DNA from 4 places in the Rhizobium sp. 05N430 genome. Region 1 is predicted to be linked to each of the others. Evidence: riboswitches for the same ligand, from Rfam matches in the RefSeq annotation. Region 1 holds a riboswitch; each other region holds the start of a gene.
The links. Region 1 has a riboswitch for cobalamin ahead of nrdH (glutaredoxin-like protein NrdH). Riboswitches for the same ligand answer to the same signal wherever they lie in the genome.
Positions count from the first base shown of each region.

Region 2: linked by a shared signal. The riboswitch ahead of cobU (bifunctional adenosylcobinamide kinase/adenosylcobinamide-phosphate guanylyltransferase) and the one ahead of nrdH (glutaredoxin-like protein NrdH) in region 1 are both predicted to bind cobalamin.
Region 3: linked by a shared signal. The riboswitch ahead of bluB (5,6-dimethylbenzimidazole synthase) and the one ahead of nrdH (glutaredoxin-like protein NrdH) in region 1 are both predicted to bind cobalamin.
Region 4: linked by a shared signal. The riboswitch ahead of AC1DJO_RS21895 (ABC transporter substrate-binding protein) and the one ahead of nrdH (glutaredoxin-like protein NrdH) in region 1 are both predicted to bind cobalamin.

Region 1 covers NZ_JBFTMO010000002.1:360,146-367,874, reverse strand. The annotation lists gene AC1DJO_RS05535 (DUF1656 domain-containing protein) at 1-69, shown strand, start outside; gene AC1DJO_RS05530 (efflux RND transporter periplasmic adaptor subunit) at 66-953, shown strand; gene nrdF (class 1b ribonucleoside-diphosphate reductase subunit beta) at 960-1,934, opposite strand; gene nrdE (class 1b ribonucleoside-diphosphate reductase subunit alpha) at 2,128-4,287, opposite strand; gene nrdI (class Ib ribonucleoside-diphosphate reductase assembly flavoprotein NrdI) at 4,257-4,667, opposite strand; gene nrdH (glutaredoxin-like protein NrdH) at 4,680-4,901, opposite strand; cobalamin riboswitch at 5,154-5,377, opposite strand; gene metE (5-methyltetrahydropteroyltriglutamate--homocysteine S-methyltransferase) at 5,528-7,729, opposite strand, start outside.
Region 2 covers NZ_JBFTMO010000001.1:454,770-462,498, reverse strand. The annotation lists gene cobN (cobaltochelatase subunit CobN) at 1-540, opposite strand, end outside; gene cobW (cobalamin biosynthesis protein CobW) at 544-1,590, opposite strand; gene cobU (bifunctional adenosylcobinamide kinase/adenosylcobinamide-phosphate guanylyltransferase) at 1,596-2,108, opposite strand; cobalamin riboswitch at 2,391-2,781, opposite strand; gene AC1DJO_RS02295 (chloride channel protein) at 3,004-4,794, shown strand; gene AC1DJO_RS02290 (cobyric acid synthase) at 4,791-6,245, opposite strand; gene AC1DJO_RS02285 (glycine betaine ABC transporter substrate-binding protein) at 6,697-7,695, shown strand.
Region 3 covers NZ_JBFTMO010000001.1:594,292-602,020, reverse strand. The annotation lists gene AC1DJO_RS02955 (NADP-dependent malic enzyme) at 19-2,331, shown strand; gene AC1DJO_RS02950 (DUF2865 domain-containing protein) at 2,456-3,553, shown strand; gene bluB (5,6-dimethylbenzimidazole synthase) at 3,550-4,233, opposite strand; cobalamin riboswitch at 4,277-4,458, opposite strand; gene AC1DJO_RS02940 (TolB family protein) at 4,476-5,306, opposite strand; gene AC1DJO_RS02935 (NYN domain-containing protein) at 5,339-6,046, opposite strand; gene AC1DJO_RS02930 (NAD+ synthase) at 6,131-7,729, opposite strand, start outside.
Region 4 covers NZ_JBFTMO010000012.1:53,612-61,340, forward strand. The annotation lists gene AC1DJO_RS21865 (amino acid ABC transporter permease) at 1-39, opposite strand, end outside; gene aroQ (type II 3-dehydroquinate dehydratase) at 36-485, opposite strand; gene AC1DJO_RS21875 (transporter substrate-binding domain-containing protein) at 582-1,412, opposite strand; gene AC1DJO_RS21880 (bifunctional sugar phosphate isomerase/epimerase/4-hydroxyphenylpyruvate dioxygenase family protein) at 1,655-3,541, shown strand; gene AC1DJO_RS21885 (GntR family transcriptional regulator) at 3,551-4,225, opposite strand; gene AC1DJO_RS21890 (GntR family transcriptional regulator) at 4,265-4,951, opposite strand; cobalamin riboswitch at 5,112-5,367, shown strand; gene AC1DJO_RS21895 (ABC transporter substrate-binding protein) at 5,533-6,549, shown strand; gene AC1DJO_RS21900 (FecCD family ABC transporter permease) at 6,546-7,586, shown strand; gene AC1DJO_RS21905 (ABC transporter ATP-binding protein) at 7,583-7,729, shown strand, end outside.

The DNA.
Region 1 (7,729 bases):
TTCGATCTCTCCCTCTATGTGCTGCTTCTCGGAGCAGTCTCCTCCCTGACACGCTGGTACTTCGCATGAACACGCTGAAATCAATCTCCCGCCTGATCGTCACCCTCGCCTTCGTTGCCGCCGCTGCCTATGCCGGCCACGGCCTCTGGGTGCATTACATGGACGAACCCTGGACGCGCGACGCGCGTCTGCGCGCCGACGTCGTCGGCATCGCACCGGACGTTTCCGGCCTCGTCAGCGACGTCGCCGTCAAGGACAACCAATCGGTCAAGAAGGGTGATGTGCTGTTCCGCGTCGATGGCGAGCGCTTCAAGATTGCTCTGGCGCAGACCGAAGCCGCGCTGGAAGGTGCAAAGGCGATGCTGGAACAGGCCCGCCGCGAAACCGACCGCCAGCAGCGCCTCGGCGACGCCGCCTCCGTGCAGCAGAAGGAACAGGCGCGCACCGCCGCCGACCAGGCCGAAGCCACCTATCTGCAGGCCGTCGCCAACCGCGATCTGGCGCAGCTCAATCTTGACCGCTCAGCCGTCAAGGCAACGGTCAACGGCACGGTTTCGAACCTCAGCCTGCGCCCAGGCGACTATGTCACCGCCGGCACCGCCAAGGTCGCGCTCGTCGATACCGACTCCCTGCGCGTCGAAGGCTATTTCGAAGAAACCAAGCTGCCGCGCATCCATGTCGGCGACAGCGTCACGATCCATCTAATGGGCCATCGCCAGACACTGGAAGGCCATGTCGACAGCATCGCCACCGGCATCGAGGACCGCGAACGCACGTCGGGAACCGGGCTGCTGGCCAATATCAACCCAACCTTCAGCTGGGTACGGCTGGCGCAGCGCGTTCCCGTCCGCATCAATCTCGACAAAGTGCCTGACGGAGTACAACTGATTGCCGGTCTAACGGCGACGGTCGAAGTCGGAGGCCAAAGCTCCGCCCTCGCCTCGCTCGACTGACGTTGCCTAGAAGTTCCAGTCCTCGTCTTCCGTCGCCACGGCCTTACCGATGACGTAAGACGAGCCGGAGCCAGAGAAGAAGTCGTGGTTCTCGTCGGCATTCGGCGAGAGCGCCGAGAGGATTGCCGGATTGACCTTGCAGGCCTCCGGCGGGAACAGTGCCTCGTAACCGAGGTTCATCAGCGCCTTGTTGGCGTTGTAGTGCAGGAACTTCTTGACGTCTTCGGTGAGCCCGACACCGTCATAAAGCGCCTCGGTGTACTTGGCTTCGTTGTCGTAGAGCTCCAGCAGCAGATCGAAGGCGAAATCCTTGATCTCCTGACGGCGGGCCTCCGGCAGGCGCTCTACGGCGCGCTGGAACTTGTAGCCGATGTAATAGCCATGCACCGCCTCGTCGCGAATGATCAGGCGGATCATGTCGGCGGTGTTGGTGAGCTTTGCGCGGCTCGACCAGTACATCGGCAGATAGAAGCCGGAATAGAACAGGAAGCTCTCGAGGAAGACGCTGGCAACCTTCTTCTTCAGGGGATCGCCGGAAGCATATTGCTCCATGATCAGCGCCGACTTCCTTTGCAGAAACTCGTTCTCGTCGGACCAGCGATAGGCGTCGTCAACGTCAGGTGTCGAGCACAGCGTCGAGAAGATCGACGAGTAGGAGCGCGCGTGCACAGCTTCCATGAAGGAGATGTTGGAAAGCACCGCCTCTTCATGCTGGGTCGAAGCATCGGCCATCAGCGTCACCGAGCCGACGCCGTTCTGGATCGTGTCGAGCAGCGTCAGCCCGGTAAAGACCCGGATCGTCAGTTGCTGCTCTTCCGGTTTCAGCGTCGCCCAGGAGGGAATGTCGTTCGACAGCGGCACCTTTTCCGGCAGCCAGAAATTGCCGGTCAGGCGGTTCCAGACTTCGAGGTCCTTGTCGTCCTCGATGCGGTTCCAGTTGATGGCGCGGACGCGGGATACGGGCTTGGCGTGCATGTTCATGGGTGTGTCCTTTGGACCGAATTCATCTGGTAGCCCCCTCATCCCCGGTGCAACGAGTTGCGCCTGACCTGCCGGCACCTTCTCCCCGAGGGGAGAAGGGAAACCGCGGCGGCGTATCGCTCTACATCCCCTCTCCCCTCGGGGAGAGGGCTAGGGTGAGGGGGCCGCTTACTCAAACGTCAGCAGCTAAAACTCACAGCGTACACGACACACATCCCTCCACCTGCGTACCCTCCAGCGCCATCTGGCGTAGGCGGATGTAGTAGATGGTCTTGATGCCCTTCTTCCAGGCATAGATCTGCGCCTTGTTGATATCGCGCGTCGTCGCCGTGTCGCGGAAGAACAGTGTCAGCGACAGGCCCTGATCGACATGCTGGGTAGCAGCCGCATAGGTGTCGATGATCTTCTCCGGCCCGATCTCATAGGCGTCCTGGTAATAGTCGAGATTGTCGTTGGTCATGAAGGCGGCGGGATAGTAGACGCGGCCGATCTTGCCTTCCTTGCGGATCTCGATCTTGGAGACGATCGGATGGATCGATGACGTCGAGTGATTGATGTAGGAGATCGACCCCGTCGGCGGCACCGCCTGCAGGTTCTGGTTATAGAGCCCGCCCTCCATGACGGCCTTCTTCAGTGCCAGCCAATCTTCCTGGGTGGGAATTTCGATACCGGCATTGCTGAACAGGTCGGCAACCGTCTGCGTAGCCGGTTTCCACTCGGTTTCGGTATACTTGTCGAAATATTCGCCCGAGGCGTATTTCGAATTCTCGAAGCCCTTGAAGCTCTGACCGCGCTCGACGGCGAGACGGTTCGAGGCGCGGATGGCGTGATAGGTCACCGTGTAGAAGTAGATGTTGGTGAAATCGACGCCCTCTTCGGAGCCGTACTGGATCCGCTCGCGGGCCAGATAGCCGTGCAGGTTCATCTGACCGAGGCCGATCGCGTGGCTCTCGTCGTTGCCCTTCTCGATCGAAGGGACCGAAGAGATGTGGCTCATGTCGGAAACTGCCGTCAGCGCCCGGATCGATGTTTCGATCGTTTTGCCGAAATCGGATGAGTCCATGGCGGCAGCGATATTCAGCGAGCCGAGATTGCAGGAAATGTCCTTGCCCATCACCTTGTAGGACAGGTCGTCGTTATACTCGCTGGCTTCGCTGACCTGCAGGATCTCGGAGCACAGATTGCTCATGGTGATGCGTCCGGCGATCGGGTTCGCCTTATTCACCGTGTCCTCGAACATGATGTAGGGATAGCCGCTTTCGAACTGGATCTCGGCGACGATCTGGAAGAAATCGCGGGCCTTGATCTTCTTCTTCTTGATGCGGCTGTCGGCCACCATCTCGCGGTATTTTTCGGTCACCGAGATCTCGGTGAACGGCACGCCGTAGACGCGTTCCACGTCATAGGGCGAGAACAGGTACATGTCCTCGTTGTTCTTGGCGAGCTCGAAGGTGATGTCAGGAATGACGACACCCAGCGACAGCGTCTTGATGCGGATCTTCTCATCGGCATTTTCGCGTTTGGTATCGAGGAAGCGCATGATGTCGGGGTGGTGAGCGTTGAGATAGACGGCACCGGCCCCCTGGCGCGCGCCGAGCTGGTTGGCATAGGAGAAGGCATCCTCGAGCAGCTTCATCACCGGGATGATGCCCGACGACTGGTTCTCGATATGCTTGATCGGCGCGCCCATTTCGCGAATGTTGGTCAGCGACAGTGCCACGCCACCGCCCCGCTTTGACAACTGCAGCGCCGAATTGATCGAGCGGCCGATCGATTCCATATTGTCTTCAACGCGCATCAGGAAGCAGGAGACCAGCTCGCCGCGCTGCTTCTTGCCGGCATTGAGGAGGGTCGGCGTCGCCGGCTGGAAGCGGCCGGAGATGATCTCATCGACCATGTCGCGCGCTAAGGCCTCGTTGCCCTGCGCCAAGGCAAGTGCCACCATGCAGATGCGGTCTTCGTAGCGCTCCAGATAGCGCTTTCCGTCAAAGGTCTTCAGCGTGTAGCTGGTGTAGTATTTGAAGGCGCCGAGGAAGGTCGGGAACCGGAATTTCTTGTCATAGGCGTGATCGAAGAGATCGCGCACGAAATTGAACGAATACTGATCCAGCACCTCCTGCTCGTAATAGCCCTCAGTCACGAGGTAATCGAGCTTCTCCCGGAGATTATGGAAGAACACGGTGTTCTGGTTGACGTGCTGCAGGAAATACTGCTTCGCCGCCTGCCGGTCCTTGTCCAGCTGGATCTTGCCGTCCTCGTCATAGAGGTTCAGCATCGCGTTCAGCGCGTGGTAATCCAGCCCTGTTTCCGCGGCCTGCGCCTTTACAGGGCGCTCGAGAACTGCCGTGTCCAAAATCGTTCCAATCCGTGTTTGACGTTGGCAACATCATCAGCCGTACCCAAGAGTTCGAACCTGTAGAGGTACGGCACCTGGCATTTCTTCGCGATGATGTCGCCGGCGAGCCCGAAGGTCTCGCCGAAGTTGCTGTTGCCCGCGGCAATCACGCCGCGGAGGTTCGAACGGTTTGCCGCATCGTTCAGGAAACGGATCACCTGCTTGGGCACGGCTCCCTTGCCGCCCTCGCCGCTATAAGTCGGGAGGATCAACACGTAGGGCGAGACAGCTTCGAGCGTCGCGCCAGTGATGGGGATGCGCCGGGCGGGAAGGCCAAGCTTTTCGACGAAGCGATGGGTGTTTTCCGACCGGCTGGAAAAATAGACGATCTCGCCCATCGCAGCCGCCGCTCAGGCGAGCGCGCTGATCATGTCGGGGCGGAAGCCAGCCCAATGCTGCTCGCCGGCGATGACGACGGGAACCTGGCGGTAGCCGAGACCCTGCACCAGATCATAAGCGGCGCTATCGGTGGAAACGTCGATGATCGTGTAGTCGATGCCCTGGCGATCGAGCGCGCGGGTGGTTGCGGTGCATTGAACGCAGGCGGGCTTGCTGTAGACGGTGATGCTCATGGGAAAACCTCGTGACTAGAAGGCATGGGATATCGTTCGGACATCCGCCGATGTCCGCGCTTGGGAAGATCGAAAAGGAAGACAGCCGTTGCCGGTTGCCGGGCGTCAGCAGCCCGTCATTCGCGCCGGTATGATCTGAAACTCAAAGACATAAGACTTCACCCCGAAGTGGCTCATGCGGGACACACCGGAGGAAGCGAAGAGCGGCATCATGCCCACATCTCATCGCTCGCCAGCCGGACACCCCGCCCGTGGACGTTTTCGCTCAAGGCAGGTCTCCTGGCTTGCGGATCATCACATTCATCCCGGTCTTCCCAGGTCTTCATGACCCAGTGACCCGAAATGGGACAGATGCTCGCCGCTTACAGTTGCGGGGGCAGCTCCGGCATTGCTCCACCTTGCGGCAGATCTCACCGAATTCCCGTCTTAGCCCGCGATTCTTGCGAATCGAGGGAACCTCGAACACTAGATATAGTACGCGAGTCTATTTGTACGTCAATGGATGGTTCATGTTTCGGGTGCCGCAAGCCGAAAAAATGAATGTGATGTGGATAACGGAAGATTAATGCGGATTGGCTGTGGAAAAGAGAAGCCGGCAAAAGCCGGCTCCTCGAATACGATGACGATCAGGCCGTTGCCGTGGCAACGCGTTCGCGCAAAGACCGCGCCGCCGCCACCATATTGACTAGCGCCGGCTTCACTTCCTCCCATTTGCGGGTCTTCAAGCCGCAATCCGGATTGATCCAGAGCTGCGAATCGCCAAGCCGCTCGCGCGCCAAAAGAAGCAGACCGGTCATATCGGCAATATCGGGAACGCGCGGCGAGTGGATGTCGTAGACACCCGGGCCGATCTCGTTCGGATAGTCGAAGCTGCGGAATGCCTCCAGCAGCTCCATCTTCGAACGCGATGTCTCGATCGAGATCACGTCCGCATCCATGGCGGCGATCGCATCGATGATGTCGTTAAACTCCGAATAGCACATATGCGTGTGGATCTGTGTCGCGTTGCCGACACCGGTCGAGCACAGGCGGAAGCTTTCGACGGCCCAGTCGAGATAGGTCTTCCACTGCGAGCGCCGCAGCGGCAAGCCTTCCCGAAGTGCTGCCTCGTCGATCTGGATCATCCTGGCACCCGCCTTTTCGAGATCACCGACCTCGTCGCGAATCGCCAGCGCGATCTGCCGGCATGATTCGCTTCGGGCGATATCGTCGCGCACGAAGGACCAATTGAGGATCGTCACCGGTCCAGTCAGCATACCCTTGACCGGCCGGTCCGTCAGAGACTGGGCATATTGCCACCAGCCAGTCGTCATCGGCTTCGGCCGCGCGATATCGCCGAAGATGATCGGCGGACGGACATAGCGCGAGCCATAGCTCTGTACCCACGCATGCTGCGTGAAGGCAAAGCCCGACAGCTGCTCGCCAAAATACTGCACCATGTCGTTGCGCTCGAACTCGCCATGGACGAGCACATCAAGGCCGATTTCCTCCTGCCAGCGGATGGCTGCTTCGGTCTCTTTGCGCAGGAAAGCCTCATAGTCCGCATTGCTGAGCGTTCCCTTCGCATGTGCCGAACGCGCCTTGCGGACTTCAGACGTCTGCGGGAAGGACCCGATCGTCGTCGTTGGGAACAGCGGCAAGCGGATATCCGTCTGCTGGATCGCCTTGCGCTCGGCGAAGCCGGCCTTGCGGCGCTTCATGGTCTCGTCGATCGCTGCAATCCGCTGCCTGACCGCGGGATCATTGACCTTCGGCGATGCCGCGCGGGCGGCCGCGGCCCTCGAAGAGCTGCCGATGGCATCCGTCACGCAATCGCGCCCCTGCGAAAGTGCCTGGCCGAGGACCGCCAGCTCATCCAGCTTCTGCGTGGCAAAAGCCAGCCATCCCCTGACCTCGGCATCAACAGCGGTTTCGAGAGCAAGATCGATCGGCACATGCAGAAGCGAGCAAGATGGCGCGATTTCGATTGGACGCGTTTTGGAAAGCGCCTCGACCCGATCCAGCAGTTTCTCAAGATCAGCGCGCCAGATGTTGCGGCCATCGATGACGCCGAGAGATAATACCCGGTCATCAGGCACCGCCGATACGACCGCATCAAGCTGCTCGGGCGCGCGCACCAGATCGACGTGCAGACCGGCAACCGGCAGCGCCGCTGCTGTCTTGAGATTGTCGCCCAATGCCCCGAAATAGCTGGCGATCATGATCTTCAGGTTCGGAACCAGCTGGTGAAGCGCGCTGTAGGCCGTGGTCAGCGCGTACCGCTCAGCGTCTGCGAGATCGAGCACCAGGGCTGGCTCGTCGATCTGCACCCAATCGGCGCCCGCAGTGCTGAGCTCCGCGAGGATGCCCGCATAGACAGGCAGCAACCGGTCGAGCAGTTCGATCGGATCGAAGCCTGGCTGCGTCGCCTTGCCGAGCTTCAGGAACGTCACCGGGCCGAGAATGACCGGGCGCGTGTGGATGCCGAGCGCCTTTGCCTCCCGGAACATCTGCAGCGGTTTGTTTTCGGTCAGCGCGAAGCGCTGGTCGCGGGTGAATTCCGGCACCATGTAGTGGTAGTTGGTATCGAACCACTTGGTCATTTCGAGCGCCGGAACGCCCTCATGATGATGCGCATGGCCGCAATCGCCGTGCTCAGCGCCCACTGAGCCGCGCGCCATGGCGAAATAGATGTCGAGATCGACGGGACCGCCCTTCCAGCCATATTCGGCCGGTACGGCGCCGACCATCACCGCCGTGTCGAGCACATGGTCGTAGAGGGAGAAGTCGTTGGACGGAATGATATCGATTCCCTTGGCCTTCTGCAGGGCCCAATGTTCGGCCCGCAA
Region 2 (7,729 bases), on a different contig from region 1:
CCACCATATCCCGGCCTTCATCAACGGCGCTGCCGCACCGGGCTTTTCACCACCCGACAGCATCGCCGCCGCATAATCCAGCAGCCACCGCGAATTCGCGTCACCGCCCTCGATCAGATAAGCCCACAGCGCATTGAGATCATCGAGCGCCACATTGGAAAACGGCGTCAGCCCCGCATCCGGCTTGGAATCCCCGGGCAGAACGGCAATTCGCGCGCCATACCGTGCCGCACAGGCATGCAGAGCCTCCAGCGCATAGTGAAAATAGCTGGCGCCGCCGAGCGCGCGGACAATGATAAGTTTCGCATGCCGCGCCGTCCGCTCGACATAGGCATCGACGGACATCGGATGCTTGAGGCTCATCAGGCTGGCAAGCCTGAGCGTCAGCGGCGAACCGCCGCCCTGTCCGTGGGCGGCGGCGATGGCCACAAGCTCCGTATCCGCCGCAGACAGGAACAGGATATTGCCAGGCGACTGGCCAAGATCGATGGCCTCGTCACCGTCGCTGATCGTTCCTTTCTGGGCGAGAAGCAGATGCATGGATCAGACGAGCGCCTCGATGGCCTTGCGCACGGCCGCCTCGTCCATGTCATGCAGACCGATGACGACGAGACGCGTGCCGCGCGTTTCGCCGGTAGCCCAGGCGCGGTCGAAATACTGGTCGATACGGCTGCCGACAGCCTGGATCTGCAGGCGCATCGGCTTGCCCGCGACATCGGCAAAGCCCTTGAGGCGCAAAACGTCATGCTCGGCAATCACGCCCTTCAGCTTCTCGATGAAACCGGCCGTATCGGCAATCGCACCAAGCTCGACGATGAAGCTGTCGAACTCGTCGTGGTCATGCGGCGTGCCGTCCTCATGCTCGAGCTCGTGATGGGACTTGCGATTGGCGATATCTTCCTCGGTGCCGACGCCGAGGCCGAGCAAGACGCTGGCCGGAACGTCGCCGTTCTTCGCCTCGATCAGCGCAGGCTTCCGCGAAATGCGCGACGCCACTTCGTCACGGACGCGAATAATGCCTGCGGCATCCAGCAGGTCCGTCTTGTTGAGCACAATCAGATCGGCGCAGGTCAGCTGATCCTCGAACAGCTCCTCGATCGGACTCTCGTGGTCGAGCGACTCGTCTTCGGCGCGGCGCGCATCGACGGCATCGTGGTCGTCGGCGAACCGTCCGGCGGCAACGGCAGCGCTGTCGACGACGGTGATGACGCCATCGACGGTCACTTCGCTGCGGATATCGGGCCAGTTGAAGGCGGCGACCAGCGGCTGCGGCAGCGCAAGACCCGAGGTCTCGATGACGATATGATCGGGGCGCTGCTCGCGCTCGAGCAGCTTGGTCATCGTAGGAATGAAATCGTCGGCAACGGTGCAGCAGATGCAGCCGTTCGTCAGTTCGATGATGTCGTCCTCGGTGCAGTTCTCGGCGCCGCAGCCCTTCAGCACGTCTCCATCGACGCCGAGATCGCCGAATTCGTTGATGATCAGCGCGATCTTCTTGCCGCCGGTGTTGGAAAGCAGGTTGCGGATCATCGTCGTCTTGCCGGCACCGAGAAAGCCGGTGATCACGGTTGCGGGGATCTTCTGGTTCATAAACTTCAACCCTTCATTTTCAGCGGCAGCCCTGCCGCGATAAAATACACGTCCGCGGCAGAGGCCGCGATCATCTGGTGCAGCCGCCCGGCATGATCACGGAAATCCCGCGCCATCCGGTTCTCGGGCACGATCCCGAGGCCGACTTCATTGGAAACAAGCACAAGCCGCGCCCTGGCCTTCGGCAGCCAGGCAGCAAGGGCAGCAGATTCCGCCGCCATGTCCCGCTCGCCCATCATCAGATTGGTGACCCAGAGCGTCAGGCAATCGACAAGGATCGCCCGCCCTTCGCCGTCGGCGGCCGACAGGCACTCGACAAGCTGCAGCGGCTCCTCATGCGTCGTCCAGGATGGCCCGCGATCGTTCCTGTGGGCGGCAATCCGCGCCCGCATCTCGTCATCCCAGGCACGCCCAGTGGCGATATAGTGGCGCTCGAGGCCGCTATCGGCGATCAGCTGCTCTGCGAAACGGGATTTTCCCGAACGGGCGCCGCCGAGCACGAAGGTGGTGCTGCTCATGTGAGGATGGCTCCGGCATCAGCGTATTGGCGTCCGCCACACCCACGTCCCTCATTCCTGCGCCTGCCACAGGAATCCAGCCACGGCGCGTCGGCGCCGTGAATGAATCGCAACTGCAGGAAAACGAGTCTCCTGTGCCCAAGGACTTGGGCACGCTGGATTCCTGTGACAAGCACAGGAATGAGGGAAATCCTCAGGGCCGCACGTAACGGCATGCAAATTCGTGTTTCAGCCATGACAACCTCCGTGCTGGCAGCGGACAAGATTGCCCTTGGGTGGGCTCTTCGCCCGGCACGGTTGGCAGGTCTCCTGGCTCGCGGTTTGAGGCCTCGACAGGGATGGCGCAAGGCCATCCCTGATCGTGCCAGCGGATCTTCCTCGCCTTCCCGGCTGCATTCTCGTGAAAAGGCGGACGATTCGTAGAAATGGAGGCGTCCAGCCCCTGCTGATCACGATGCATTCCAGTGGCTTTTCCGGTGTCCTTGAGCCACAGCCCTGCCGCGGAATGCAGCGATCAGCCAGTGGTGCCGGTGCACCGGATGGAAGACCCTGACCGCTCTACAGTCGCGGGGTCGGCTGTGATGAAGACGCCCGGTTTGGGTCCGCCCCGTCACATTCCCTTTTCATCCAGGGCGGCAATCACCGCTCCGGAACCATCCGTTATTGATTTCATCGTTAGGCGCGCGGCAGCGCGAAGTCAATCGAGCCTGGCATGATGGAAAATGCCCCGTATTAACACGACTGAGTCTACCAAACAGATAGTCTATTAAATTCATTGACTTACGACGCGATTTCACTTGCCGTCGCCTCGCTTTTGCTGCAATTGCTCGCGAAATCATGCGGCGCACAACGCGCGCTTCCTTGATCCTGCTCCCCGTCGCCTAGTTCTGTCATCATGCTCACGAAAACCGATATCGGCCGCCTGACGCGGCGCCATCTCAAATTCGATTTGGCGCGGCTGCGCGCGCTGGCGCGCCAGAACGAAATGGGCATGGTTTTCGCCGGTGGCGCGGTCGGCGTCATCTCTGGCTGCGCGGTCACCGGCATGAGCCTGATCTCCCGCGAGATGCACAGCCTCATCTTCGGCATCAGCGATGTCGATCGTCTCAGCTCCTCCGATATCAGCAACAAGCTGCTGCTGCTTTTGGCACCGGTCTGCGGCGGCATGCTTCTCGGCCTGCTGCTCTTCATCCTCAGCAGGACGCGCAAGAAGCCGATGGTCGACCCGATCGAGGCCAATGCGCTGCATGGTGGCCGCCTCTCGCTGACGGACAGCATCATCGTGGCGATCCAGAACCTGATCTCCAACGGTTTTGGCGCGTCCGTGGGCCTCGAGGCCGGCTATACGCAGCTGGCGGCTGGCCTGGCCTCGAAGCTCGGCCTGAAGCTGCAGCTGCGCCGCGCCGATCTGCGCGTCCTCCTCGGCTGCGGTGCGGCAGGCGCTATCGCCGCAGCCTTCAATGCCCCACTAACCGGCGCCTTCTACGCGTTCGAGCTGATCATTGGCACCTACACCATCGTCTCGCTGACACCCGTTGTCGTCTCTGCCCTGCTCTCGACGCTGGTGGCACGGCTGCTGGCAGGCAACGATTTCACCATCGACGTCGGCAGGTTCGGCACTGTGGTGCCGGCCGATTATGTGCCGGCCATTCTGCTTGGCGCCTGCTGCGCCGGAGCCGGCATCCTGATCATGCAGGGCGTTTCCTTTGTCGAGGAACTGGCCCGCAAGAGTTCCGTACCGACGCCGGTACGCCCGGCGCTCGGCGGCATCGTCGTCGGCCTGCTGGCCACAATCTCTCCGCAGGTGCTTTCGGCAGGTCACGGCGCCTTGCATCTCAACCTGGCGCATCAGGTGGCGATCCCGACGCTTGTCGGTATCCTGCTGTTGAAGTCGCTTGCATCCGCGGTGTCGATCGGCTCCGGATTTAGGGGCGGCCTGTTCTTCGCCTCGCTGTTCATGGGTGCGCTGCTCGGCAAGCTCTTTGCCTATGCCGCCCCGCTCTTCGCCCATGCTTCGCTGACACCGGAAGTCTATGCCGTCGTCGGCATGAGTTCGCTCGCCGTCGCCATCATCGGCGGACCGCTGACGATGACGTTCCTGGCGCTGGAAATTACCGGCGACTTTCCGATTACCGCGCTGGTGCTCGCAGCCGTGATCACCTCCTCGCTGGTCGTGCGCACCACCTTTGGCTACTCCTTCGCCACATGGCGTTTTCACCTGCGCGGCGAAAGCATTCGCAGCGCGCATGATGTCGGCTGGATCCGCAATCTGACGGTCGACAAGCTGATGCGCGCCGACGTCAAGACCGCCAATGCCGCAACCACCGTCGAGGAATTCAAGAAGGCCTTTCCCGCCGGCGCCACGCAACGCGTCATCCTCGTCGATGACACAGGCAAATATGCCGGTCTGGTGCTGGTGCCGGAAATTCATGCGAATCCGATCGCCACCGACGATGAGGGCAAGGGGCTGGAGAGTTTCGTTCGCTACAAGAACGATTTCCTGCAGCCGCAGATGAATGCCAAGCAGGCAGCCGCCATCTTCGACAAGAGCGAGAGCGAAGCGCTCGCCGTGCTCAACAATCTGATCGAGCGCAAGGTCGTCGGCCAGCTCAGCGAAAGCCACACGCTGCGCCGCTACAGCGAAGAGCTCGACCGGCGGCGCCGCGAAATGTCCGGGGAAATCTAGCCAAGCAGCCGGTTCAGCCAGTCACGGTCGAGATGCGCCTCCAGTTCGGCCGCAACGGCATCCAGCGCCCGGTCGACGCTCTCCGCGTAATTGCGCCTTTCGCCCTGAAGGCCGAAACTCCGCAGCAACCGGCTGCGATAGGCATCGCTGGAAAACAGCCCGTGCAGATAAGTGCCGACGATACATCCATCCGCCGATATGGCACCATCGGCGGCACCATCCACCACGGCCGACGGCCGGTTGCAATCCGGCCCCTCGGTCACGCCGAGATGGATCTGATAGCCTGACAGCGGCGTACCATATTCGGCAGAAACAGCATGGCTGTTGCGGACCGTCTTCTCCGGCGCCATGACGGTTTCGACGTCGAGCAGCCCGAGCCCGTCAACTTCCGCTGTTCCGCCCTCGATGCCGAGCGGATCGTGAACCTTGCGGCCGAGCATCTGATAACCGCCGCAAATGCCGATCACCCGGCCGCCGCGCCGGACATGGGAGGTCAGATCGCGATCCCATCCTTCGGCGCGAAAATCGGCAAGGTCGCTGATCGTCGATTTGGAGCCCGGCAGCACGACGAGCGCCGCGTCTTCGGGCAGACGCTCCCCGGCGCGCACGAACACCAGCTCGACGTCGTCTTCGGCTCTCAACGGGTCGAGATCGTCGAAATTGGCGATCCGCGGCAGAACCGGGACGGCGATCTTCAATGCGGCCCCGCTTCCACGCGCCAGTTTTTCAAGAACGACTGAATCCTCTGCAGGCAGCCCGCCTGCTGCCTTCAGCCAGGGCACGACGCCGAAGCACGGCCAGCCGGTATAGCGGCCGATCGCGGCAATTCCGTCGTCGAAAAGCGAGACGTCGCCGCGAAACTTGTTGATGATATAGCCGGATATCATCGCCCGATCGGTGTCGTCGAGGATCGCATGGGTCCCAACGAGCGAGGCGATGACGCCGCCGCGATCGATATCGCCGACCAGCACGACCGGCACGTCGGCCCTTGTCGCAAAGCCCATATTGGCGATATCGCCCGGGCGCAGGTTGATCTCCGCCGGCGATCCCGCGCCTTCGACGATCAGGAGATCGGCGCCCTCGGAAACCGTGCCGAAACTCGACAGTACAAATTCAAGCAGTTGCGGCTTCAGACGCTGATAGTCACGCCCCTTTGCCTGCCCCCAGACCTTGCCCTGGACGATGATCTGGCTGCCGTTCTCCGATTGCGGCTTCAAAAGCACCGGATTCATATGAACAGATGACGGTGTGCGCGCAGCAAGGGACTGCAGCCACTGCGCGCGGCCGATCTCGCCGCCATCGTCGGCAACGGCGGCGTTGTTGGACATGTTCTGCGGCTTGAAGGGCCGCACCGTCAGCCCGCGATTGGCCGCCAGCCGGCAGAGACCGGCAACGAGCACCGTCTTGCCGACATCCGATCCTGTTCCCTGCAGCATGATGGCTCTGGTCATGGGACGAGGCCTACAACGCGTTGCCTCGCGCGGTCAACGGCAGGGCCAAAAACACGAAAACCGCGCAGGCAGTAAGCCGCGCGGTTTGCCGTAAACTCTGGCGTATTCGCCCATACACGGCGAAACTCGTCTTCTCCGGGACGCAAAACCTGATCCGGAGAACCGGCGGTTTGTCCCCCGCCGTGGCTACACTGATAACGCGACATCCTTACCGGAGAGTTATTGAGGCCTTAAGCAAACATGAATTTTGACCTTTTTTGAACTTTTGTTGGCAGCGGCTTGTGCACTGCGCATCGGCGCGCCCGGGTGAATGTGACAGGAGTCACTAATATTAGCCTTTATAAATCAATGTTTTAGGCCAAAAAAGTTCAACTGCGGAAAGTTGACCGCAACCTTTTCTGCGCTAGCATTTGCAAAATTAAAAATCCTGAGTGGAAATAAGGATGTGCAGATGAAGACCGCAGGAAAAATGCTGTTATTCGCCGCACTTGTCTGCGCCTTTGCGACCTCGGCCGCGGCATCCGGTTGCGGAAGCGTCTCGATTGCCGAGATGAAGTGGGGCTCGGCCGCCATCGCCGCGAATTTTGACAGGATCATTCTCGAAGCCGGCTATGGCTGTGACGTCAAGATCGTCCCCGGCGACACCATGCCAACCTTCGCCTCGATGAACGGAAAATCGTCGCCGGACGTCGCGCCAGAACTCTGGGTAAAGGGCGTCCAGACCGAACTGGACGATGCCATCACCGCCGGCCGCCTTGTCGAAGGCGCGGAGATCCTCTCAGAAGGTGCAGTTGAAGGTCTGTGGATCCCCAAATTCGTCGCCGACGCCAACCCGTCCATCAAGACGCTGGAAGACGCCCTCGCCCGCCCGGATCTCTTTCCGGGCGACGGATCGACGGACAAGGCTGCGATATTCAATTGCCCAACCGGCTGGGCCTGCAAGATCTCGACGCAGAACATCTACAATGCCTTCCATGCAGAAGAGAAAGGCTTTGATCTCATAGGAGCTGAAACGCCGCGGTCGCTCGATGCATCGATTGCCGATGCCTTTGCCGACAAACGCGGCTGGCTCGGTTATTACTGGGCGCCGACTGCGGTCGCCGGAAAATACGAGATGGTGCGGCTGGCGATGGGTGTCCCCTTCGACCAGGCAGAGTGGGACAACTGCACCTCCGTCCCCGGATGCGCCAAGCCCGAGCGCAACGCTTATCCGACATCCCAGGCGTTCACCGTCACCACAAGGTCGTTCGCAGACCGCGCCGGTCCGGCGATGGATTATCTTCGCAAGCGCAGATGGGACAACGGCACGATCAACGACGTGCTGGCATGGCAGGATGAAAACGGTGAAAGCAGCCGCAACGCCGCCATCTATTTTTTGCAGAATTACCCGGAGCTCTGGACCCTCTGGGTGCCCGAAGAAGTGGCGGCCCGGGTGAAACGAGCGCTTTAGCAAGCTTCGCGAAGGCCAGCGCCGTCATGATATG
Region 3 (7,729 bases), on a different contig from region 1:
GCGGTATTGGAGAAGGCAATGGATAATCAGGACAAATCCAAGACGGAGAAGAACCTGACAGGTGGAACTCTTGACGAACAGGCGCTGTTCTTCCACCGCTATCCCCGCCCCGGCAAACTCGAAATTCAGGCGACCAAGCCGCTCGGCAACCAGCGCGATCTGGCGCTCGCCTATTCGCCCGGTGTCGCCGCGCCGTGTCTCGCGATCCGCGACGATCCGGAGACGGCCGCCGACTATACCTCGCGCGCCAATCTGGTCGCCGTCATCTCCAACGGAACCGCCGTTCTCGGCCTCGGCAATATCGGCCCTCTCGCCTCCAAGCCGGTGATGGAAGGCAAGGCCGTTCTCTTCAAGAAATTCGCCAATATCGACGTCTTCGATATCGAGGTCGATGCCTCGACCGTCGAGCAGATGGTCTCGACCGTCGCCTCGCTGGAGCCGACCTTCGGCGGCATCAACCTCGAAGACATCAAGGCGCCGGAATGCTTCGAGATCGAACAGCAGCTGCGCGCAAAGATGCGCATTCCCGTCTTCCATGACGACCAGCACGGCACCGCGATCATCGTCGCCGCCGCCATCCTCAACGGCCTGGAACTGGCCGGCAAGTCGATCAGCAACGTCAAGATCGTCACGTCCGGCGCTGGTGCTGCGGCACTCGCCTGTCTCAATCTGCTCGTCGAACTCGGCGCCAAGCGCGAGAACATCTGGGTCCACGATATCGAAGGCCTCGTCTACGAGGACCGCAACGTGCTGATGGACCAATGGAAAGCCGTCTACGCGCAGAAGAGCGATACCCGCACGCTCGCCGAAAACATCGGCGGCGCCGATGTGTTCCTCGGCCTCTCTGCTGCCGGCGTTCTGAAGCCGGAACTGCTCGAGCAGATGGCCGAAAAGCCGCTGATCATGGCGCTCGCCAACCCGACGCCGGAGATCATGCCGGAACTCGCCCGTGCCGCCCGGCCGGACGCGATGATCTGCACCGGACGCTCGGACTTCCCGAACCAGGTCAACAACGTTCTCTGCTTCCCCTTCATCTTCCGCGGCGCGCTGGATTGCGGCGCCGAGGAGATCAACGAAGCGATGAAGATGGCAGCCGTCCGCGCCATCGCCGGCCTCGCCCGCGAAGAGCCGTCCGATGTCGCCGCCCGCGCCTATTCCGGCGAAACCCCGATCTTCGGACCGAACTACCTCATCCCCTCGCCCTTCGATCCGCGCCTGATCCTGCGCATCGCGCCTGCTGTCGCCAAGGCAGCGGCCGAGAGCGGCGTTGCACGCCGTCCGATCACCGATTTCGACGCCTATCTCGACCAGCTGAACCGCTTCGTCTTCCGCTCCGGCTTCATCATGAAGCCGATCTTTACGGCCGCCAAGGCTGCCGAAAAGAAGCGGGTGATCTTCTCCGAAGGTGAAGACGAACGCGTACTCCGCGCTGCCCAGGTGTTGATCGAAGAAGGCATTGCTGAACCGATCCTGATCGGCCGTCCGCAGGTCATCGAGACCCGCCTGCAACGCTACGGCCTGCGCATCCGCCCGCTCTCCGACTTCGCCGTCATCAATCCGGAAGACGATCCGCGTTTCCGCGAATATGTCGATCTCTATCTGTCGCTCGTTGGCCGCCGGGGCGTCATCCCGGAAGCTGCCCGCACGATCGTGCGTACCAACACCACCGTCATCGGTGCGCTGGCGCTGCGCCGCGGCGAAGCAGACGCGCTGATCTGCGGCCTCGAAGGCCGTTACGAGAAGCACCTGCGCGACGTTCGCCAGATCATCGGCAAGCGCAAGGATGTCCGCGATTTCTCGGCACTCAGCCTGCTGATCTCGCAGCGCGGCGCCACCTTCTTCACCGACACCTACGTGACGTTCAATCCGAGCGCCGAGGAAGTGGCGGAATCCGCCGTTCTGGCTGCCGAGGAAATCAAGCGCTTCGGCATCACGCCGCGCGCCGCCCTCGTCTCGCATTCCAACTTCGGCTCGCGCGAAAGCGAAAGCGCCACCAAGATGCGCAGTGCCCTGCAGCTGATCCGTGACGCCGCGCCCGATCTCGAAGTCGATGGCGAAATGCATGGTGAGAGCGCAATCGCCGACGAAATCCGCAAGCGCGTCATGCCATCCACCACGCTGCATGGCGAAGCCAACCTGCTGGTCTTCCCGAACCTCGATGCGGCCAACATCACGCTCGGCGTCGTCAAGTCGATGACCGACGGCCTGCATGTCGGCCCGATCCTGCTCGGCACGGCCCTTCCGGCCCACATCCTGGCACCGTCGGTGACCTCCCGCGGCGTCGTCAATATGGCGGCTCTCGCCGTGGTCGAGGCGCAGCAGCCGGCGTGATTTGCCGTAGATCGGAAAAATGCGTTAGAATTCCTTCGTTAGCTTGTTAACGGAAGGCAGCTAGACAGAACGGATGCGGCAAATGCTCTGCCGCTTCCGGTTTACTATGCTGCGGGATGATACCGTGAAACGCCGAAGCCTGACCCTTGCTCTCTTTCTCGCTGCTACCGCGCCCGCGGCGGCGCAGACCAGCGCGATCTGCGAAGATCTGCGCGGACGCCTTGCCGACCTGCCGCAGGTGATCGGCAACGGCCCGGAGATCCGCCAATATGCAAGCGCCATAGCCGAACAGAACCTCGAGCTCCGCAAGCTGCGCAACGACCTGCGCAGCAACGGCTGCAGCGTAGACAGCATGGTTGTTATCGGCGGCGAGAATGACCGCTACTGCAGCGACCTGCAGGAATCGGAATCGCGGATGATCGACAACATCCACTACCTCCAGGACCGCCGCAACCAACTGCGGGAGGCCGGCGGCAGCGATGTCAACGAACGCCGCGAACTGATGGCCGCCCTCGACGATAACGGCTGCAACGACGATCCGGGTTATCAGCCGGACGAGCGCGCCGATGTCCCAGCGCCAAGTACCGAAGAACAGGCGATGCGCGGCGATACCTTCATTCCGCTCGGCAACGGCGAGGAAGGCAACACCCAATATGGCGTGCCCCGCGGCGAGATGATGTCGCATGTCAGCACCATGTGCGTGCGCATCTGCGACGGCGGCTTCTTCCCGATCAGCACCAATGCGACCTCGATCGATTTCAGCCGCGACGCCTCGACCTGCTCGAAAATGTGCCCCGGCATCGAGACGGAGCTGTTCTATCAGGACGTCTCCAACACCGACGCGGCCAACATGATCTCGGCCGCGACTGGCGCCCGCTACAGCGCTATGCCAAACGCCTTCGCCTACAAGAACCGAGCGCCCGGCGAGAAATCCTCCTGCACCTGCAATCTGACCGCCTATTACGAGCAGATGCGCAAGAACCAGACGGTCAGCGCGCCGCCGCAGAAAGGCTCGATCACGACGATCACCACCAAGCCGCCGGCAACTGCAGCCCCCACACCGGCTGCGCCGCAGGCACAGATACCCGACCGTCCCTATGACCCCGGCAACAGCAAGGTACGCCAGATCGGCCCGCAATTTCTCGCCGGCGACCAGGGCAGTATCGACCTAAAGAACCCGGCGACATCGGGCCCGCAGCCGCAGCAGCAACAGCGGAATTAGCGGCGGCCCCAGCCATCGCGGAAGATCAGCTCGTCGAGCGGCAGCCGCTGCCGCCAGCCTTTGACGGCCAGCTCGGGCTCGCTATAGAGCGCATCGACATAGCCAACGCAGAGCCAGGCGACGATCTCGATATGCGCGGGCACGCCGAGAATTTCCTTGAGTTCGCTCTCATGGAAAATGCTGACCCAACCAACGCCAATGCCTTCAGCCCGTGCTGCGAGCCAGAGGTTCTGCACTGCACAGACGGTTGAATAGCTATCCATACGCGGGTTATGTGTGCGCCCCAGCACGACGTCACCGCTGCGCGACGGATCGCAAGTGATGCAGATGCCGAGCGGCGCCTTGAGGATGCCCTCCAGCTTCAGCGAGCGGTATGTCGCCTGCCGCTCGCCATCGAACATCCCAGCCGCCTCGCGGTTCGCGCGATCGAAGGCGTTCCAGACGCGCTGCCGCACACCCGCATCTTCGACAACGATAAAATTCCAGGGCTGCATGAAGCCAACCGAAGGCGCGTGGTGCGCAGCTTCGAGTAGCCGCACCAGCACATCGGATGGCACAGGATCCGGCAGAAACTGGTCGCGCACATCGCGCCTGGTCATGATCGCCCGGTAGACGGCGTCGCGCTCGTCAGCGGAAAAGGCGGACGCGCCTTCAAGCGCATCCTTGTTCATGGGCCGCATCGTCAAATCCCCAACAACGCAACCGCCCCGCCGTCCGCGCGGGATCAGTCTATGATGCCAGGCCGGTCTTCTGACTTGGCGTCATCCGCCCGCCGCAGCCTTCCCGGTGTCAACCAGTGGCATGATGCGGCAGGCGTCGGCCTTACAGCGTTGGGCACGTTCCGGGCTTGCACCGGATTCCCGATTCTCCCGCGACAAGCGGGCACCTGACCAAAGCCTCTTGCCCGCTTTTCAGAGACGCTTCAAGTAGACGGGAAATACCGGACATAGGCAAACTCGTCACCTTCTGGTGACCAGCAGGAAACATTGATCGTGCCCTGCCCGCCGAACAGCTCGAAGAGCGTCGTCAGATTGCCGCCGTCCATATCCATCAACCGCAGGCGCACATGCAGGTCGCGCGGATGATCGAAGACGTCAGGGTCGTAGGAAAGCAGCAGCACCTTGTCGTTGGTAGGCGCCGGATGGGCAAACCAGTTGCCGTAATTGTCATGCGTGACCTGCTCCAAACCGGTCCCATCGGGATGAATGCGCCAAATCTGCATCAGCCCGGTACGGCTGGAATTGAAATAGATCCACTGCCCGTCAAAGGAATAATCCGGCCCGTCATTGCGCCCCTCGCCCTGCGTCAGCCGCCGCTCCGCGCCGCCATCGACAGAAATCGTGTAGATATCGAAGAGATCGCCGCGAATGCCGCAATAGGCGAGTTCCTTTCCGTCAGGCGACCAGCCATGCCAGTAGGACGGCAGGTTTTCCGTGATCTGCTTTGGCGCGCCGCCTTCCGACGGCAGCGTATAGATGCAGGATTTGCCGTGCTCGGTCTTGTCGGAAATCACATAGCGGCGGCCATCGGGCGAAATGCCGTGATCGTTGTTGCAGGCCGTGGCAAAGCCGGTATCGACCTGCTGCAAACCGCCCTCACCGTCCGGTGACAAGCGATAGAGAAGGCCATCACCGTTCAGCAGCAGGTAGCGGCCATCGGGCGAGAAATTCGGCGCCTCGATCAGCTGCTCCGTCTGGAACACGACCCGGCTCTTGGCCGTGCGGATATTGTAGATCTCGACCGAACTGCGCATGCATGCCTCCCGCATTTGCTGCGGCCCGGCGCTTAGCCGTTCCGCTTCATTCTGATTTGCATGCGGTTTGTGCCATGCATCTGCGTTTCGATAAAGGCGCATCGCTTCAAAAGCGAGCTGAGGTTCGGAGCGCCGAAATGCTGCGCCTTGAACTCCGGATAGACCTGCCGCAAGAGCGTCCCGAGTTCAGCGATATCGAGCCAGCCTTCGCCCTGCAGCTTGGCCGCCTGCAGCGCCTGGGTGATATAGGGCCGGATATTTGGAGAGGGCTGCAGCGCAATCACCTTCGGCAGCGCAAAGGTGGAATTCGCCTCACCAACATTCAGCTCGAAGAAATCATCGAAGGACTGCCGCAACAGCGCCGATGCGTTGGGCGCGCCCAGTCCGATCGCCTGCTTGCCGCGCATGCGGATACGCATCGCCAGATGGCCGACATCGCGGTCGCTGCTGGCGATACAGAAAAGATCGATCGCCGAACCGGCCAGATATTCCATTGCATCGATGGCAAGCAGGATATCCGCGCCGTTCTTGCCGGAATGGGAGCTGACAGCCGTCTGCAGGCTGAGTGCCTGACGTCCGGCCTCCGCGATCCACGGCTGCGCCGCCTCTTTCGTGAAGTCGCCGTAAGCCCGGCGCTCGATAAGGCGTCCGTATCCGCCGGCGATGCTGATGATCTCTCCCGCACAGCGCGCCGGCAGGTTTTCCGTATCGATGAAGACGGCGACTTTGGTTTCCCGCATGCTCAAACCTCCCGCGTTTCCAAAGCATAGAAACGCGAGAAGAGACTGCCGTCAGCAGCTTTCGGTTGATCGGGTTAACGATCGCTAACCACGATCCCTAAAACGGTTGGTGATCGGATAGCGGCGGTCGCGGCCGAAATTCTTCTTGGTGATCTTCACGCCGGGCGCCGACTGGCGGCGCTTGTATTCGGCAAGATAGAGCAGATGCTCGATCCGGTGCACGGTCGCGACATCGTGGCCGCGCGCGACGATCTCGTCGACACCCATTTCCTTTTCGACGAGGCATTCGAGAATGTCGTCGAGAACCGGATAAGGCGGCAGCGAATCCTGGTCGGTCTGATCGGGGCGCAGTTCGGCGGAGGGCGCCTTGTCGATGATATTTTGCGGGATCACCACGCCTGACGGTCCAAGCGCATCCGGCGGCACATGCGCATTGCGCCAGCGCGAGATCGCATAGACCTGCATCTTGTAGAGGTCCTTGATCGGATTGAAGCCGCCGTTCATATCACCGTAAAGCGTCGCATAGCCGACCGACATTTCCGACTTGTTGCCCGTCGTGACGACCATCGAGCCGAACTTGTTGGAGATCGCCATCAGGATCGTGCCGCGGGCGCGGCTCTGCAGGTTTTCTTCGGTGATACCGCTATCGGTGCCTTCGAAGAGGTCCGAGAGCGCCGAGGTAAAGCCTGTCACCGGCGCCTCGATCGGCACGATGTCGTAGCGGCAGCCGAGCGCCTTGGCGCATTCGGCAGCGTCCTTCAGCGAATCCTCGGACGTGTAGCGGTAGGGCAGCATGACGGTGCGCACCCGCTCCTCGCCCAGCGCATCGACGGCGATTGCCGCGCAGATCGCCGAGTCGATGCCGCCGGAGAGGCCAAGCACGACATTCTTGAAGCCATTCTTGTTGACGTAGTCGCGGAAGCCGAGCAAGCAGGCGCGGTAATCGGCCTCCTCCTTCTCCGGAATATGCGACATCGGTCCTTCACTGCAACGCCATCCATTGTCGCCGCGCTTCCAGGTGGTGACGGCAAGCGCCGGTTCGAACTGGCTCATCTGGAAGGCCAGCGACTTGTCGCCGTTGAAGGCAAAGCTCGCGCCGTCGAAGACCAGTTCGTCCTGGCCGCCGAGCTGGTTGGCGAAAATTAGCGGCAGGCCCGTTTCGATCACCTGACGCAGTGCCACCTGATGGCGCACATCCACCTTGCCGCGATAATAGGGCGAGCCGTTCGGCACCAGCAGGATTTCGGCGCCGCTTTCGGCCAGCGTCTCGCAGACGCCGAGATCGTTCCAGATCTCCTCGCAGATCGGCACGCCGATCCTGACGCCACGGAAATTCACCGGTCCCGGCATCGAGCCTTCGGCAAAGACGCGCTTCTCGTCGAATTCGCCGTAATTCGGCAGATCGATCTTGTCCCGGAACACCAGGATCTTGCCGCCATCGAGCACAGCGACCGAATTGTGCCGCCCGGTCTCGCCCTGCCGCGGGAAGCCGACAATCAGACCCGGTCCGCCATCCGCGGTATCGGCTGCGAGGTCCTCGATGGCCTTGAGGCAGGCCTTCAGGAATGCCGGTTTCAGCACCAGATCCTCGGGCGGATAGCCGGAAATGAACAGCTCGGTCAAAAGCAGCAGATCCGCGCCCTGACGGGCCGCATCGGCGCGTGCCTCGCGGGCTTTGGCAAG
Region 4 (7,729 bases), on a different contig from region 1:
TCCATCGATGACAGGCGTAAAATCCAGCTGGTAGTTCATGTTTTCGCCGCTCCCACCATACCTGCCATAGCATCGATGGCGAGTTCATAGCCGCGGGCGCCGAAACCGATCATGATGGCGGTGGCGATGCGCGACACGAGGGACTTGTGGTAGATTTCCTCGCGGGCATGGACATTGGAAATATGCAGCTCGATCTTCGGCGGATCGAAGGTTTTCAAGGCGTCGAGAAGTGCGATCGAGGTGAATGTATAGGCCGCCGGATTGATAATGATACCGCAGGCTTCCTTGCGGGCCTGATGGATGCTTTCCACCAGTTCCCCTTCGAAATTGGTCTGGCGGAAATCGACCTCGAAACCCAGGCTCGTTGCCTTGGAGAGGCACATCTGCCGGATATCGGCGAGCGTTGTTGAGCCATAAATGCTGGGCTCGCGTTCACCGAGCAGGTTCAAGTTCGGTCCGTTGAGGACGAAGATGGTCTTGGTCATGTCGCGAATCTCAAACGGGATAGATTTCGGGCGCAGGGCCGGATTGGCGGGCATCGCGATGCCCGCCTTGGGTTTGGATAGTTGCGAGCTTTTGGCTCAGTTGACGGCGAACGGAATGCCTTCGAGCTTCTCCGGGAATTCCGGTACCGGCACCTTCATCCACTTGTCGTAGATTTTCTTCAGCTCGCCATTGGCCTTGATCTTGTCGACGAAGGCGTTGATCGAGGCGTTGATTTCCTTCTCGCCAAGGCGGGTGCAGGCGCCGTTGTAGAGCTTCTGGAATTCAAGCTTGTTCTCGAATTCGCCCGGGCGGGCCTTCTCGACGCGATCCATGTAGAAGATGTTGCCGCCGAGGGCCTGCACCTGGCCGGAGACCAGCGCCTGGACGCTCGGTGCATCGCCATCGAAGCGGCGGATGGTTGCCGTCGTCGGGGCGTTCTTGGTCACCTGCGTGTCCTGTGCAGCGCCTTTGGCTACGCCGATCGTCAGGTTTGCCATGTCGTCGTTGGTTTTGATCGACATCGTTTTCGGCGCGATCAGAACGATGGCATTGGCGACATAGGGCTTGGAGAACTGGACGGCCTTGGCGCGGTCCGGCAGCATTGCCATGGTGGCGAACAGCACGTCCACGCGGCCGGTCGTCAGGGCCGGAATGCGGTTATTGACCTCGAGCGGCACGAATTCGACCTCGACGCCGAGTTCCTTGGCATAGAGCGCGGCGATGTCGGCGTCGAGACCATCCTGCTTGCCGGCGCTGGTGACGAAGCCCCAGGGCGGATTGTCGCCCTGAATGCCGACGATCAGCTTTCCGCGCGCCTTGATTTCGTCCGGTGTGATGGCGGCTGCCGGGTTCGCGAGCCCGATCGCGGTCACGAGAGCCGCTGCTCCCAGCATCGCATTACGGCGTGTCAGCATCGATTTGAACATGTGTTTCCTCCTCCGTTAGCCGGCCGTCCGACTGCAGCAGTCATCCTCTCCCCGACCGTATGCCGCCATAATTGCCAGAGGCGCGATTTCAAATCAACCTATTTTTCATAAAACCTATGATGATTCATAATTCACCAACTGAATTGAAATCCTCACGACATTCTGCATAATGCCTATAGCCGATTTCCGCGGATACCTGCGTAGCCGCCCATCCGGCGGCACAGCATGAAAGGATTCCAGATATGAAGACCTCGAGTGCCACCGTGAGCATCAGCGGCGAGTTGCCCGAAAAGCTCGAGGCCATCGCCAAGGCTGGTTTCGACGGCGTGGAGATTTTTGAGAACGACTTTCTGGCCTATGACAGCAGCCCTGCCGAGGTCGGCCGCATGGCGAGAGACCTCGGTCTGGAGATCACGCTGTTTCAGCCTTTCCGCGACTTCGAGGGCATGCCGGAGCCACTGCGCGGCCGGACATTCGATCGCGCCGAGCGCAAGTTCGATGTGATGCAGGAACTCGGAACAGACCTCGTGCTCGTCTGCTCCAATGTGTCGTCCGTAGCCCTTGGCGGCATCGACCGTGCCGCCGCCGATTTCCATGAGCTCGGAGAGCGCGCGGCGCGAAGAGGGCTGAAGGTCGGCTACGAAGCACTTGCCTGGGGCCGCTTCATCAACGACCATCGCGACGCCTGGGAAATCGTGCGCCGCGCCAATCATCCCAATATCGGGTTGATCCTGGACAGCTTCCACTCGCTGTCGCGCAAGATCGATGTCAATTCGATCCGTTCCATCCCGCCGGAAAAGATATTCATCGTCCAGCTCGCCGATGCACCGCTGATCGACATGGATCTGCTCTATTGGAGCCGTCATTTCCGCAACATGCCGGGAGAGGGCGATCTGCCGGTCTCGGCCTTTGCCGAGGCGGTCGCCGCAACCGGCTATGATGGCTATTTTTCGCTGGAGATCTTCAACGACCAGTTCCGTGGCGGTTCGACGCGCGAAATCGCGGCCGATGGCCACCGCTCGCTGATCTATCTCGGTGACCAGGTCAGCCGGAGCACCAAGACAGCAATCGGGGCCTCCATGCCGCCGCGTGCCCCCGCCGAAGGGATCGGTTTCATCGAGTTCGCGACCGACGAGGACGAGGCCGGCGAACTCGAGGACCTGCTCAAGGCGCTTGGTTTCCGCAAGGCGGGCGTGCATCGCTCCAAGAGGGTAAGCCTTTACCAGCAGGGCGCGATCCGCATTCTCGTGAATGTCGATCCGGCCGGTTTCGCCAACGCCGCCTATGCTGTGCATGGCACTTTTGCTTACGCAATGGCACTGGTTGTCGATGATGCCGACGCGGCCTACAGGCGGGCGCTGGCGCTGGATGCCGAGCCTTTCCGCCAGACCGTTGCCGGAGGCGAGCTGGAAATCCCAGCCATTCGCGGTGTCGGTGGGGGGCTGATCTATCTGATCGACGGCAAGAGTCCGCTCGGCCATTTTTCCGAAATCGATTTCGAACCGGTGGAGGACGATGGCAATGCGGATGCAGGGCTTCTCGATGTCGATCACATTGCGCAGACCGTTTCCTACGACGAGATGCTGACCTGGATGCTGTTCTACACCTCGATCTTCGAGACCCGGAAAACGCCGATGGTCGATATCATCGATCCCGGCGGCGTGGTGCGCAGCCAGGTCATCGAAAATGCCAGCGGATCGCTTCGCATCACCATGAACGGCGCTGAAAATCGCAGAACGCTTGCCGGTCACTTCATCGCGGAGAAATTCGGCTCAGGCATCCAGCATCTGGCCTTCTCGACAGCCGATATCTTCGCCACCGCCAAAGCCCTGCGTGAAAAGGGCTTCAAAGCCTTGCACATCTCGCCCAACTACTACGATGACGTCGAGGCCCGCTTCGGGCTCGATCCCGATCTCAGCGAACGGCTGAAGGCAGAAAACATCCTTTATGATCGCGACGACGAGGGTGAGTATTTCCAGCTCTACAGCGGGACCTACGGGGAGGGGTTCTTCTTCGAGATCGTCGAGCGCCGTGGCTATCGCGGCTACGGCGCGCCGAACGCGATCTTCCGGATTGCGGCGCTGAAGAAGCAGATGCGGCCGGACGGCATCCCGAAGGACGCCTTCTGACTGCCATCGCTAGGCGATGCGGCCGCTTTTCACCACATGTTCAACGCCGCTCAATATGTGGCGGCGGATAACGGCGCGGGCGCCCTCGACGTCCCGCTTCAGCGCGAGTTCGAAGAGGAGCCTGTGATCGTCGACAACCGCTTTGCCGCGAAAACTCTGAGCCAGCATATGATAGCGCAGGAAACGGTCGAAGACGGAGGACAGCGTCTCCATCAGCGTCGCCGAATTACAGGCGGAGACGATCGCCTGATGAAACTCCCAATCGTAGCGGACCCAGTCGATCGTGCGCGAGGCGTCGCCGGCAAGCAGCCTCTTTTCGGCGGCCGCAAGCTTGTGGTGCGCGGCGACGATGCGCCCTTCCCATTCGAGATTCCCCGCGGCAAATGACAGGCCGATGGCATGGGTCTCCAGCACAGTGCGAAGATCGGCGAGTTCCTCCAACTCCTTGAGCGAAGCGGGGCTGACTTCGAAGCCGCGCTGGCCTTCGGCGAGCACCAGGTTTTCGGTGGTCAGGCGGCTCAGGATCTCGCGCAGCGACGACACACTGATCGAATAGTGCTCCTTGGCCTGCTCCAGCTTGATCTTCGCACCCGGCGCCAATGTCCCGGAGATGATATCCTGACGAATTTGCCGGGAGACGACGTCGCTGACAGTCTCGGAATGTTCACCGGTCACTTTGAGCATTGATTCCTCTACGTCCCGCACCATCGTGCGTGGAATACATTATCCTGCCGATAGGCGAATGGTCGCCAGTGAACCCTTGCTCAGCGCATGCTCGACGCCCTGCTGAATATGCCGCTGCAATATTCTCTTCGCCGTCGTGATGTCGCGCTGAAGAGCGGCCTCCAGCAGTTGCTTGTGCTCTTCTTCCGCAACGCCGCCGCGATAGGACAATGCCACCATCTGATATCGCAGATATTTGTCGAACACCGCCGAATGTGTTTCCATCAGCAGGCGCGATCCGCAGGCCGAGATCAGAGCCTGGTGAAACTCCCAGTCGTAGCGCTTCCAGTCTTCCGCCCTACTGGTATCGCCCGAGGCCATCACCTCTTCCATGCGCGCCAGCTTGTAATGGGCCGAGACCAGCCGCGCTTCCCATTCGACATCGCCCTGTTCGAAGGCCTGCTCCAGCGCGTGCTCCTCGAGAAGCAGACGCAGCGCTGCGGTCTCTCTCAGGTCGGCGACCGAAACACGCGCGACTTCGAAGCCGCGCTGCCCCTCGGCAACGACGAGGCCTTCCGATGTCAGGCGGTTGAGAATCTCTCTCAGTGTGCTGACGCTGGTTTGGTAGGCGATTCTCAGATTTTCAAGCTTGAGCTTCTGCCCCGGAGAAAGCCGCCCGAAAATGATATCCGCCCTTATTTGCCGATAGCCGCTCTCTGCGACGGTCTCGTTTGAGATTTCGTTCAACGGCCATTACCTCTGATATTCCCATTTTCTTCATATATAACGGAATAAGTATGCCGTATTCAACAAGCGAAAACGCGATTGGCGGCCGTTCTGCGGGTACTGAACCCTGATTGCCGAACCAGGGTGGCGCGCTGCGCGTCTTGACGGCCGGGATATTAGCGTCGTAACTGCATCCGACGGTTCCCGGAGGAAGTCTCCGACGGGATTAATAGGGAACACGGTGCGGACGACCCAAAAGGGACCAAGACCGTGGCTGCCCCCGCAACTGTAAGCGGATTGCCGATCATCACGGGAGACCAGCCTGCTGGATGTCTCCCTTGGGCCGCAAGGCCATGCCACTGCGATGTTATCGCGGGAAGGCAGATGAGAGGCGAATATTCGCGAGCCAGGAGACCTGCCGTCAAACACGATCCAATCAGCCGGGCGGGGATGCCTGGAAAGGAACAGACATGTTTGACCTGACCCTTCGCCGATACATGGCCTCCATCCGCCTCGATTGGGCTTTCCGCGTCCGCGCTGCGTGAGCAGTCACGCCGTGTTCCGCGGCGTCGTGCTGCCCGCTTCTCCTAAATCGAGGTCCCATGCGCCAGATTATCGCCACGCTCACATTTGCCCTCGGCCTGACCGGCTTCGCCGGTACAAGCCTTGCCGCCACGCAGTATCCTCTGACCCTCAACAACTGCGGGCAGCAGGTCACGTTCAAGAAGGCGCCTGAGAAGATCGTCTCGATCGGCCAGGGGATGACCGAAGTCCTGTTCTCGCTTGGTCTTGCCGGCAAGGTCGCCGGTACCGCCGTCTGGGTCGGGCCGGTCCTGCCGCAATATGCCGATGCAAATAGCAAGATCAAAAGGCTCGCCGACAACGATCCAAGCTTCGAGGCCGTCGTCGGTCAGGAACCCGATCTGGTCGCCGCCGAATTCGAATGGCATGTCGGTGCGCAAGGCTCTGTCGGCAAGCGCGAGCAATTCGCCGATCTCGGCATCAATACCTACATCGCGCCTGCCGACTGCGTCGCCAAGATCAATGCCGATGGCGGTGATGGCGTTCGCAAGGAGCTGTTCACGATGGACCTGATCTATCAGGAGATCGCGGAGCTCTCCGAAATTTTCGACGTCAAGGATCGCGGCGATGCCCTGATCGCCGATCTGAAGAAGCGTGAGGCTGCAGCCGTTGCCTCGATCTCGGGTGCCTCGGGCAAGAACCTGCCCGTTGTCTTCTGGTTCTCCAGCAAAGAGGTCAAGGGCGACGCCTTCATCGCCGGCAAGAACAGCGCTCCGGCCTATATTCTCAAGACGGTCGGCGCGAAGAATGTCGTCACGACCGAAGAGGAATGGCCGTTGGTCGGCTGGGAAACGATTGCCCAGGCAAATCCTGCCGTCATCGTCCTCGCGACCATGGACCGCCGCCGCTATGCCGCCGATGATCCGAAGGTAAAGATCGATTTCCTGGAGAGTGATCCGGTTACCAAGGAACTCGAGGCCGTCAAGAACAAGCATTTCGTGATGATGGACGCCCAGTCGATGAACCCGACGATCCGCACGATCGACGGCATCGAAACGCTGGCAAACGGCATCAAGACCTTCGGCCTTACGCAGTGAAAGTTGCCGCTTCCTGGCAACGCCGGTGGTGGGCGCTCGTTGCGCTCACCGCCGCCGCCGTTCTCCTCCTTGGCGTCATGATCAGCCTTGCCGTCTCGATCGGCGAGATTGCGATCCCAGTTGCGACAACCGCCAAGGCGGTTTCGAACCGGCTGTTTGGAACGGCGTTCGAACTCAGCCGCATCCACGAAGGCGTCATCTGGGACTACCGGCTCAGCCGCGCTTTGGCGGCGGCCAGTGCGGGCGCTTCTCTCGCCCTCTGCGGTGCCATCCTCCAGGCGCTTCTTCGCAACCCGCTCGCCGAACCTTACGTGCTCGGCATTTCCGCCGGCGCCTCGACCGGGGCCGTCTGTGTCATGATCCTCGGACTCGGCTATGGCGTTCTTTCGTTGTCGGGTGGTGCCTTTATCGGTGCGGTGGTGGCCTTCCTGCTTGTCGGCATTCTTGCGACAGGCACCGGGGGCTCCAGCGAACGGATCATTCTCTGCGGGGTTGCCGGCTCGCAGCTCTTCAATGCGCTCACCTCCTATATCGTCACGACATCCGCAAATGCGGAACAGGCGCGCGGCGTGCTGTTCTGGCTCCTGGGGTCGATGAGCGGCGTCCGCTGGCCCGATGTCTATCTGTCGGTGCCGATCGCGATCGCCGGCTTCGCCGCCTGCCAGTTCCACGCCCGCGCGCTCGATGCATTTGCCTTCGGTTCGGATGCCGCCGCATCGCTCGGCGTTGCCGTGCGGCGGGTGCAGATCGTTCTTTTCGGCATCACCGCGATCATGACTGCGGCCGTCGTCAGCATGGTCGGTTCTATCGGGTTTGTCGGCCTCGTCATCCCGCATGCCGCCCGCTTCATCGTTGGCCCGTCCCACAGCCGTCTCCTACCGGCCACGGCGCTCGGCGGTGCGATCTTCATGGTCGGGGCCGATATCGTTTCCCGGATCATCATCACGCAACAGATCTTGCCGATCGGTGTGGTCACCGCGCTTTTCGGCGCCCCAGCTTTCGCGATCATCCTCTATCGCGTCGGGAGAAGTGCATGAGCATCTCCATCGATACCGTGTCCTATTCGGCCGGCGACACCTTAATCATCGATGGCATCACGCTATCGGTGACCCCAGGTAAGGTGCTTGGTCTGCTGGGCCCGAACGGCTCGGGAAAGTCCAGCCTGCTGCGGCTAATCTGC